DNA from 3 places in the Eubacterium ramulus genome. Region 2 is predicted to be linked to each of the others. Evidence: riboswitches for the same ligand, from Rfam matches in the RefSeq annotation. Region 2 holds a riboswitch; each other region holds the start of a gene.
The links. Region 2 has a riboswitch for cyclic di-GMP ahead of ACIRUQ_RS01885 (HD domain-containing phosphohydrolase). Riboswitches for the same ligand answer to the same signal wherever they lie in the genome.
Positions count from the first base shown of each region.

Region 1: linked by a shared signal. The riboswitch ahead of ACIRUQ_RS11170 (hypothetical protein) and the one ahead of ACIRUQ_RS01885 (HD domain-containing phosphohydrolase) in region 2 are both predicted to bind cyclic di-GMP.
Region 3: linked by a shared signal. The riboswitch ahead of ACIRUQ_RS13960 (response regulator) and the one ahead of ACIRUQ_RS01885 (HD domain-containing phosphohydrolase) in region 2 are both predicted to bind cyclic di-GMP.

Region 1 covers NZ_CP173382.1:2,388,383-2,391,667, reverse strand. Annotated here, with positions in the region: gene ACIRUQ_RS11190 (AAA family ATPase) at 1-578, shown strand, start outside; gene ACIRUQ_RS11185 (hypothetical protein) at 646-1,137, shown strand; partial or broken gene ACIRUQ_RS11180 (hypothetical protein) at 1,191-1,415, shown strand; gene ACIRUQ_RS11175 (hypothetical protein) at 1,442-1,675, shown strand; cyclic di-GMP riboswitch class I at 1,764-1,839, shown strand; gene ACIRUQ_RS11170 (hypothetical protein) at 1,899-2,117, shown strand; gene ACIRUQ_RS11165 (GGDEF domain-containing protein) at 2,198-3,130, shown strand.
Region 2 covers NZ_CP173382.1:402,669-405,953, reverse strand. Annotated here, with positions in the region: gene ACIRUQ_RS01895 (ABC transporter substrate-binding protein) at 1-450, opposite strand, end outside; gene ACIRUQ_RS01890 (hypothetical protein) at 495-947, opposite strand; gene ACIRUQ_RS01885 (HD domain-containing phosphohydrolase) at 955-1,998, opposite strand; cyclic di-GMP riboswitch class I at 2,140-2,233, opposite strand; gene ACIRUQ_RS01880 (InlB B-repeat-containing protein) at 2,557-3,285, opposite strand, start outside.
Region 3 covers NZ_CP173382.1:3,008,573-3,011,857, reverse strand. Annotated here, with positions in the region: gene ACIRUQ_RS13965 (ATP-binding protein) at 1-798, shown strand, start outside; cyclic di-GMP riboswitch class I at 1,234-1,324, shown strand; gene ACIRUQ_RS13960 (response regulator) at 1,558-3,285, shown strand, end outside.

The DNA of each region.
Region 1 (3,285 bases), 1.4 Mb from region 2:
ATGGCAGCGGTAAATCAACTTTATTGGAAGCACTTGCCGTAGCACATGGTTTTAATCCTGAGGGTGGAACGAAGAATTATGTTTTTTCTACCCATGATACACATTCAGAGTTGTGTGATGCGATAAGAATTGCCAAAGGCTATCGGAAGGAAAAGTGGGGATATTTTCTTAGGGCAGAAAGCTTTTATAATGTTGCAACGCAGGAAGAAGAATATGCAGATATTACACATCCTTCCGCTAAATATCATGAAAAATCACATGGAGAGAGTTTTCTCGCATTAGCACAGAATAATATGAATCCAAATGGCTTGTATCTTTTTGACGAGCCGGAAGCTGCATTATCGCCGCAGAGACAGCTTACATTGTTGATGCAAATATACAGATGTGCAAAAGAGGGAGCACAGTTTATTATAGTTACGCATTCGCCAATTTTGTTAGGAATACCAGATGCAGATATCTATTGTTTTGATAATGGACGCATACATCTGTGCGAATATGAGGATACAGAGAGTTACCAGGTAACAGAAATGTTTATAAATAATAGGCAGATGCTGTTGGATAGATTACTAACAGATTAGATAATAAAGAAATCGATTAATTCAAATTTGGAGAATTGAGAAAATCGGGATTTGAGGAGAACAATGAATGGCAACATGGAGTGGTATAAGGAAAAAGTTGGAAACGGAATATCTGGCTCAAAGTCTGCAAGGTCATATTCAGTATTATGCAACATCATATAGCAGGAGTCACGACCATGAGGGACGGGCGGCGATAAGATATGATGGAAAAGAAATCATCAAGGGATGCTATTGGAACAATTGGGCGAAAGCAGACATGTTTCCTCAAGACGAAAAATACGAGAAACGCATGAAAGTAGAAAATGCGTATATGGACGATACAGCTATAAAATTGGGTATTTTTGACCAACGTTGTTTTTATAATGCGTTTGCAGAGTTTGATAATCAAGATATTGAAGCGAGTCTTAAAAGTGAAAATTTAATCGTAAAAATATTTGCTGTATTGGATAGACGAGTTGGTAAACGGAGATTAAGAATTATGAAAGAAACTATAATGGAAGAACCAGATACATTCCAAGAGTTTTATGCGATTCGGGCAAAAGCAGAAGGACTGTTATAAAGTTTATCGGGGGCAAATAGAACAAAAACCGAAAATTAAGGAGGGCAAGGTAAATGGAGCGAATCATCAATTATAGAGATATACCTACAGATAAAAAAACTGATATTTTAAACGCTCTTGAGAAAATAGGTTTTTTTCCCGCATACGGCGGGGTGAAAATAATGCAACGGGTTATGGAAAAATCGGTTCCGGGTTCAGGTCCGCAATTCTATTTTGTTTTTCGCGAAGATAAGTTGCTAGGGTACAATTTTCTCATTGGTGACACTAAAAGATATAAAACGGTGGTATCATCAGTCAGTTAAAGATGCAGAATGAAATGAAGCTGACGGATGAAAGCTGGATCAGCTATCAGCAAGGAAAAGGCAATGAAGAATATCAGAAGTATATGGAAGATCTGACGGATATGCAGAATCATGTACTGCCGTATTTGCAGAGTTTTTGCAGTCTGGAAGGAAACAGTGATGTCAATGCTGCGTGGACTTCAGAAGTAGAAGAACAGTTCGAGTATATGTATCGGCTGTTCTTTTTTTATTTTTGAACTTTAAAACGGTAATGCTTTTCTTGTGTACAGTAGAGTGCTATAATATAATAAAACCAGTTTTTTTGCATAAGTATTAAAGGTATAATATGGAAATTGGCAAACCAGATGAAAGTCTGGGTCGCAAAGCTACAGGGCCTGTAAAATGGCAGCCAGTTGCATGAAATGAGGTGCACTGTCTGTCTGACAGTGCTTTTTTTGAGGAATGATTTATCAACAGAAGATGAAAGGAAAACGTGTGGCGCTTTTGAACAGAAACACCCGGAATGAAGAGTTTGCGGATTTTGCAGACAACAAAGGATTTACATATGTTCCATCTTATTTTGATAATGCATTCCAGGAAGATGCTGAAAAGTGTATTGCCGTGGGTATGAACACTCATTTGGCAAAACCTCTGGATATTGAAAAGATGAAAAATACTATTAAAGATATTTGTCCCTAATATAGGGAGAAAATAAATGAATAGCATAGTTATTGAAATGAATGTTATTTGAGATTCGGGATAAATGGTGAAATGGTGAAATGCAGACAAGCAAGAAAAATAAAAATATAATAGGTATTATACAGAGTTTCCTTATATTGATATTAGTGGTTCTTATTATTTGTATGATGATTCAGATTAGCAGGCTGCAGGGGACAGCACGCGTAATAAATTATGCAGGTCTGGTACGTGGAGCTACACAGCGCGAAGTAAAATTAGAAATTACAGGAAACCAAAATGATGAATTAATTAAATATTTGGATGACATTCTTCTTGGATTGAGATATCAGGATGGACATTATAATCTGGTAAAACTCAGTGACGAAGAATATCAGGAGAAATTGAAAATCCAGAGTGATTACTGGGATAAATTGAAAACAGAAATTGAAGCAGTAAGAAACAAGGGATACGAAAATACAGACATTGTTAATATGAGTGAAATATATTTTGCGATGGCAGATGAAACTGTCTCTGCCGCAGAAAGCTATTCAGAAAAGATCGCTACAAAGATTCGTACTATAGAGCTTTTGTCGGCACTTGATATGTTGATTCTGGTGATATTGGTTATTATGCAGACTCTAAAGGCAATGCAGATGGCAATGCAAAACAGATTGCTGGAACAGAAAGCATTCATAGATGCCCATACTGGGCTGCCAAATAAAAATGCCTGTAATGAGCTTCTTAATAAAAAAGATATAATTACAGGTTCTACAGCATGCATAATGTTTGATTTAAATAATCTAAAAACTGTAAATGATACAATGGGACATTCCGCAGGAGATCAGTTAATAATGAATTTCTCAAAGCTTTTGCGAAGTGTTATTCCAGAAAAGGATTTTGTTGGAAGATATGGCGGAGATGAGTTTATAGCAGTCATTTATCATACAAATGAGGCGGAAATTAAGGAAATATTAAAAGTTTTGTACAGAGAAAAAGATAGATCTATAAATGAGCAAGTTCGTGATTTTGCATAAAAGAAAGACACCTCGATTCCATGTGTTGTATAATGAAAGTGCCAAAACAAACATTTGCAACATTTACGAAAGAAGGTGTCTCTCGCAAATACTATACATCATTCCTCATTCATATACAACCAGTTTAAAAAATTAAACTTATGCAAATTTTATTC
Region 2 (3,285 bases):
CTTGTTCACGACAAATCCATGGGCATCCGCACACACCGGAAGCCAGTTTACGCTTCCGTCTTCATTCATAAAATTGTTCAGGTATGTATTATAGACTGCACCGGCCACATTGGTTGTGGAAAGATCCATCAGACTGTCTTTGAGCGGACTTGCATCATGCAGCGAAAAACGACAGCAGGTTATAATATCCGGCAATCCACCATTTTTCTCAAGAAACCTGTAAAAATCCAGATCATTATTGCCTACTACAAATTCAATATTGATATCCGGAAGCTGTTCCTGGATGTATGGTGCATATGCTTCATACAGGCTTGTGCTCCATAAATACACGGTAATTGTTTCCGCGTCTTCTTTTTCTGCACGCTTTCCGCCACAGCCTGCCAGAAGTGACAGAACTGTCGCCATCACTAGAAATACCGCAAGTAACTTATTCCATTTTTCCTTTTTCATTACAACTCTCCCCACTTGTTTTCCACTCTTTGTTATCACGGTCTTTATATCGTATCAAAATATCCGATAATCCCTATATATTCGTCTTTCTTTAACGAAGACCACAATGTGTGCAGTTTCAACTTATACATCTGCCTCTTATTTTCCACCTTCGCTTTTATCTGCACCGAAAATTCTTTATTTTGTACAGATGTCTGATGTAACAGAACCTGAATCTGCTGACTATCTTCTTCACTTACTCCGAATTCTCTGAACAAATCAAACTTTGAAGCATTTCTCTGACATAAGATCTGCTGTTTTTCATTCAGTATCATTAATTGACCTGACATTGCATTGTAATCAATCGAATTCATTCCACTGTTTGTTTTAAAGAAATCAATCTTTTCCTGCAGGATTTTAATAACACTCTGTGAATAGTTTCGATTCGGTAAGGATTTATCACTGAGTATTTCATTCGAAAGACTCTGTACTTCATGATAATATTTATTATCATTCATCTCGGTACTAAGCATTTTTGAAAATGGAAGGCTCAGTTCTCAGTTCTCTCAAGCATTTCAGCAGAATCGGATTAAACTGTCCGCATTGTCCATCCAGGATCATGTTCATTGCCGTATCATGATCAAATGCTTTCTTATAACATCTTTCACTGGTAAGTGCATCATATACATCGACAATCGATACCACCTGTGCGGAGATTGGTATTTCTTCGCCTTTCAGTCCATCCGGATAACCGCCTCCATCCCATCTTTCATGATGCCATCTGCAGATTTCCCACGCAGTATGTACCAGCGGATGATTTTGAGGGAAGCGCATATCCCGAATGATAGATGCTCCCAGTTCACTATGCGTTTTCATGATCTTAAATTCTTCATCAGACAGTTTTCCCGGTTTGTTCAATATTTCTTCCGGAATATGGATCTTACCGATGTCATGAAGAGAAGATGCCGTTGTGATCAAAGCAATGTCTGCCTCTGTCAAATGATAGGTATCCGATATTTTTATCAGTTTTCTCAGCATCAATTCTGTTGCTGTCCGGATATGCAGGATATGTTCGCTGCTCTCACTGTTACGGGATCCCAGTACATTACTCAGAATCCGGATCATAATATTATTATTTTCTGCTTTTTCGTAAACCTGATCAACAACTACATTGATCAGGCGTTTTTGGTTTACATAAAGATCCAATGTATTTTGCACTCTTTTTTTTACAATAACAGTGTCAAACGGCCGTGTAATATAATCTGTAATTCCCATTTCATATGCTTTGCGCATCATAGTAACAGATTCTTCCGAAGAGATCATAATTACAGGTGTTTCATTGATACATTGACTTTTGTTCATCATTTCCAGAACTTCAAAACCATCCATCTGTGGCATATGGATATCCAAAAGTATCAGATCGATTCCCAGATTATCTCCTACCAGCTGAATGGCCTGATTTCCGTTTTCCGCTTCCAGATAATGATACGTTTCTCCGAGAATCTCCTTTAATATATCCCTGTTAAATTTCGAATCATCTACAATAAGTATTGTTTGCTTTTCATTCATATTCATCTTATCTCATATTTCTTTTCTTCTTTTTCAGTAAAACGTGTGCCATAAAGCAGAAGAAGTTCCATGTAAATAAAAATTTACAGGAACTTTATCCAAATACCCACTTAACACTTACCTTTTATTTTCATTGAGGTATGATGCAACCGGCTAGCATGATCAGATTTCTATCTGACTTTAGCTCCTTCTGGCTTTGCGTCCCGGCTTTTCAACCGGTTTGCTCTTCAAGTCGAACGCTTGTGAGACTTGGTGCGTGATTCCGGTCAGCGTAAACTGACATATTCTTCTCAGAATCACGGCACATCGTACACTCTCGCATATAAATCATCTACATTATATATTTCCTATTGAACAATGCTTTTTTTAAGTATATCACGCAGGTTTCCTCATGTCCACAAGAAAGTGCTTTTGTTGACAGGAACTTCTCGTAATTCATCGTACTTTCCTGTCAAACGAAAAAGCAGTCAATCAACTGAAAGACTGCTTTAAATCGTTTTTTTTGCTATTCTGTTTTTCTCATCCTATGCACCGGTTGTATGGAACACACCAGAAGCATTACTGTCTACGTCTGTTTGCGCATACGATCGTTGTCCATGCACCTCCTGCAAGTGCGATCATTACAAACCAGAGAATCATTCCATTGCTGTCTGCTGTCTTCGGTACCGCAGATGCAGCAGCTGTGTTAGTGGCTGCATCGGATGTCTGGGTTCCATTTACGGTCTGATCTGCATTTGTTGTACCAGAAGTAATCATTCCAGCATTGCTTCCGTTGTTCGAAACGTTATTACCGGAACCGGCGTTTGCTCCATTGCTGTTTGCATTATTGCCGAAGCTGTTATTTAATCCACTATCTGTTCCGTTATTGTCCAAAGTATTGTCATTGGAACCATTGTTGTTTCCATTGTCACTGCCGTTATTCTTATCAGATCCGTTGTTATTGGAATCATCCTGTTTCGGCTCAATGGTAAATGTCTTTGCCACGATTCCATAGTAGTCCCCGATTCCAGTTACTGTTACGTCATAAGTACCAGCCGCTGAAAAACCATTTCCTGCTGCTCTCTCTGCCGGAGCTTCATAACGGATAAAGTAATCTTTACCTTCTTCCAGTACTTTTGTCTCATCGTCTTTATCAGTTACTTTGACTACCGGTGTCAGTTTTTTTCCGGTATAAGTCTGATTCTCAATATCAGCCACTGAAATTCCTTTTGTCACTTTCTCCGTCACAAACTGATCCAGTGGTGCTTCTGCATCAATCCCCGTCTTCCAGTAAAGACTCGCCAGCGG
Region 3 (3,285 bases), 770 kb from region 2:
GCTTTCGATGGAGATTATGATGATGCTTGGGAGGAATATATGATATATGGTGGTTTACCACAGGTGCTACAGTTTTCTGTGGAACGCCAAAAGGCTGAGTATCTAAAAAACATTTTCACAAATGTTTATATTAAGGATGTTGTAGAACGAAACAAGCTGCGAAATGTTGATGAGATTGATACTTTAGTAGATATCCTTGCTTCTGCGATAGGAGCTCCTACTAACCCAACTAAAATATCAAATACGTTTAAAAGTGAACGAGGCATCAATTACAGCAATAAGACCATATCCAACCATATAGATTATCTTGTGGAGGCATTTTTGATTTCTAAAGCTGACAGATATGATATTAAAGGTAGAAAATATGTGGGAGCAAATCTGAAATACTATTTTTCAGATGTGGGACTTAGAAATGCAAGATTGAATTTTAGACAGCAGGAACCTACTCATATCATGGAAAATATTGTTTACAATGAGCTGCTTATCAGAGGTTATAATGTGGATGTTGGTATTGTAGAGGCGTATGCGAAAAATGATGAAGGAAAAACAACTCGAAAGCAGTTTGAAGTTGATTTTGTGGTCAATCAGGGTAGTCAGAGATATTATATTCAGGTGGCTTATGATATGACCTCTGAGGAAAAGCAGAAGCAGGAATTTAATTCATTTAGAAATATCCCTGATTCATTTAAAAAGATCGTGGTAGTAAACGGAACAAAAAAGCCTTGGAGAAATGAGGAAGGCTTTGTAATCATGGGAATGAAGTATTTTCTGCTTAATGCGGATAGTTTGGAGTTTTAGAAATATTGCTGGGATATTGCCAACGAAAAGTAATTATAGATAGTTTGTCAGACCGGTACCGGATGGATACTATGAGATCATATCCGGCCACAGAAGAAAACATGCCGCGGAGAAACTGGGATACCGAAAAGTACCGGTGATTATCCGGGTATTAAGTGAAGATGATTCCATTTTAAGCATAGATGAAGACAGACGGCGCAATGCGACACTGTTGGAAGATTCCTTTTATAACAGGAAGAATCTGAATCCACAGATCCATGATACAGAATTCTTTGCTGATCTGGAAACCTGGCAGAGGAAGCAAAGGCGGCGGGGGTACAGCTGTGCCTGGCACAGATCGAATATCCGCAAAAATAGAAGTAAAATATGTGTAGATTTCAAAAAAAATTATTGACGAGAGGAAAACCACGTGGTATGTTTTTTTGAAAAAAGAGATTATTTTAAAGGCAAACCTGTTGAAAGGCAGGGTCGCAAAGCCAGAAGGGACTAAAGTCAGAAAGTTTGACCATGTCAGCCGGTTGCCACTGTTTCCATATCATCATAATATATGGAAAAGATGTTTGAACAAAAGAGATTCCGATACCTTTTATACTATATAGATGTGTGATTTTAAAAAAATATAGTAGGGACACTGGCAGATTTTGGCAAGTGTCCTTTTTGTATGCAAAAATGGGTAACAAAACTAGCAGGGACAGGTTTTTTGTATACAGATAAAAGCAAGATGAAAAAGGCATAAGACGGAGAGAGGATTTTTATAAAATGAAAATTTATGAAGACAAAATATATTCCTTAGGTGAGACTGTAACGGGGCAGACACAGGCCATGTCACAGGCCGTACAGAAAACACTGGAAAATAATGGCGGGGTAGGTATAATGACAGGATCTTATGACCAAAACCTGTCTATTTTGTCTGTGAATAATCTGCTGTTGCATAGTACAGGATATACATTCGATACTTTCATGGAACAGACAAAAGGCTCATTGAGAAACTTCTTTTATGACGAGGAAGATATACTGGAGCGAGACCGTTTTTTGCAGCTTCACGGAACAGGGGAAGCACAGATCCTTACAGCAGACGGTACAGTGAATAATGTACGGCTTTGTAAAGAGGATGCGACAGATGAGGCGGGCAGACAGATCTGGGTTATGTCCGTACAGGTCAACTGGGATCATGTAAATTTGGCACTGCTCAATGAGGCTATCTATTCCGGCTTCTGGTATTTTGACTGTGACGAAAACAGTGAGATTGTGAATGCAAACTGGAGTCATGAATTCCGAAAAATGCTTGGCTATCATGACACTCTGGACTTTCCGAATAAACTGGAATCCTGGTCAGATCTTCTGCATCCACAGGATAAAGAAAGAGTAATGGTGCAGCTTCAGGCAGCAATTAAGGATAAGACGAACCAGATAAAATACCAGGTAGAGTATCGTATGAGAATGAAGGATAATCAATACCAGTGGTTTCGGGCATCGGCAGAAGTAATACGCCGTCTGGATGGTTCTGCCAGCAGGATTGCCGGGATTTTTATTAACATTGATGGGGAGAAAAAAGAAATCATGCAGGCACAAAAATCTGCTGCTTTTCACCGGGCTTTTACGAAAGCAGATTTGTGCGAGTATTATGTGAATCTGGAAGCGAATACTTTTGATACCTTTAAGGTTGAACCGTCCCTGATGACCGTCTTTGAACAGAGTCATACGTGGGATGAATTGATCCGGCATTTTGTGGATTCCTATGTTGTGGAGACAGATAAGAAGGCGGTATCCTCTTTTTACGACCGTGGTTATATTGCAGAAAGGCTGAAGGGGCTGGAAACCGAATTGGCTTTAGAATGCCGTATCACTCTGAATGGAGAAGAACGATGGGTCCGCAATGTGGTCATACGTGGCGAAATAGAGGATTCAGAATATGCCATGATCTTTCTGCGTGATATCACAGAGGCAAAGGTAGAGAGCACACGGCATCTGCAAATGGCAGCGGATAATGCTTCCATGGAGCAGCTGATTCAGAGTATTGTGCGTCTGGTTGACCGCTTTGTTGTCTGTGATCTGGAAAATGACAGATATGAATTCTACAATCTGAATGGACAGATGATATATAAACCTCTGGGATTTTATCATGATTTTCAGATTCAGGTTCTTGAAAAATATAAGACACTGGAACCATTGGAAGCTATAGATATCCTGATATCTCCGGATAATATTCGGAAAAAACTGAAAAGTGAAAATGATATTTATAAGTTTGAGTATTGCAGCCTGGATGAAAAGACTTATAAAATCGCTTCTTATATTCCCTTGGAATGGAAGAATGGAAAGCTGGAAAAGGTATTGCTGGCATCCATGGATGTGACACAGGAGAAGAAAGCAGAGATTGAATCCCGTCAGGCACTGAAAGAGGCTTACCGGTCCGCAGAAAATGCAAATCGTGCGAAAACAGAATTCCTTTCCAATATGTCCCATGATATCCGGACACCAATGAATGCC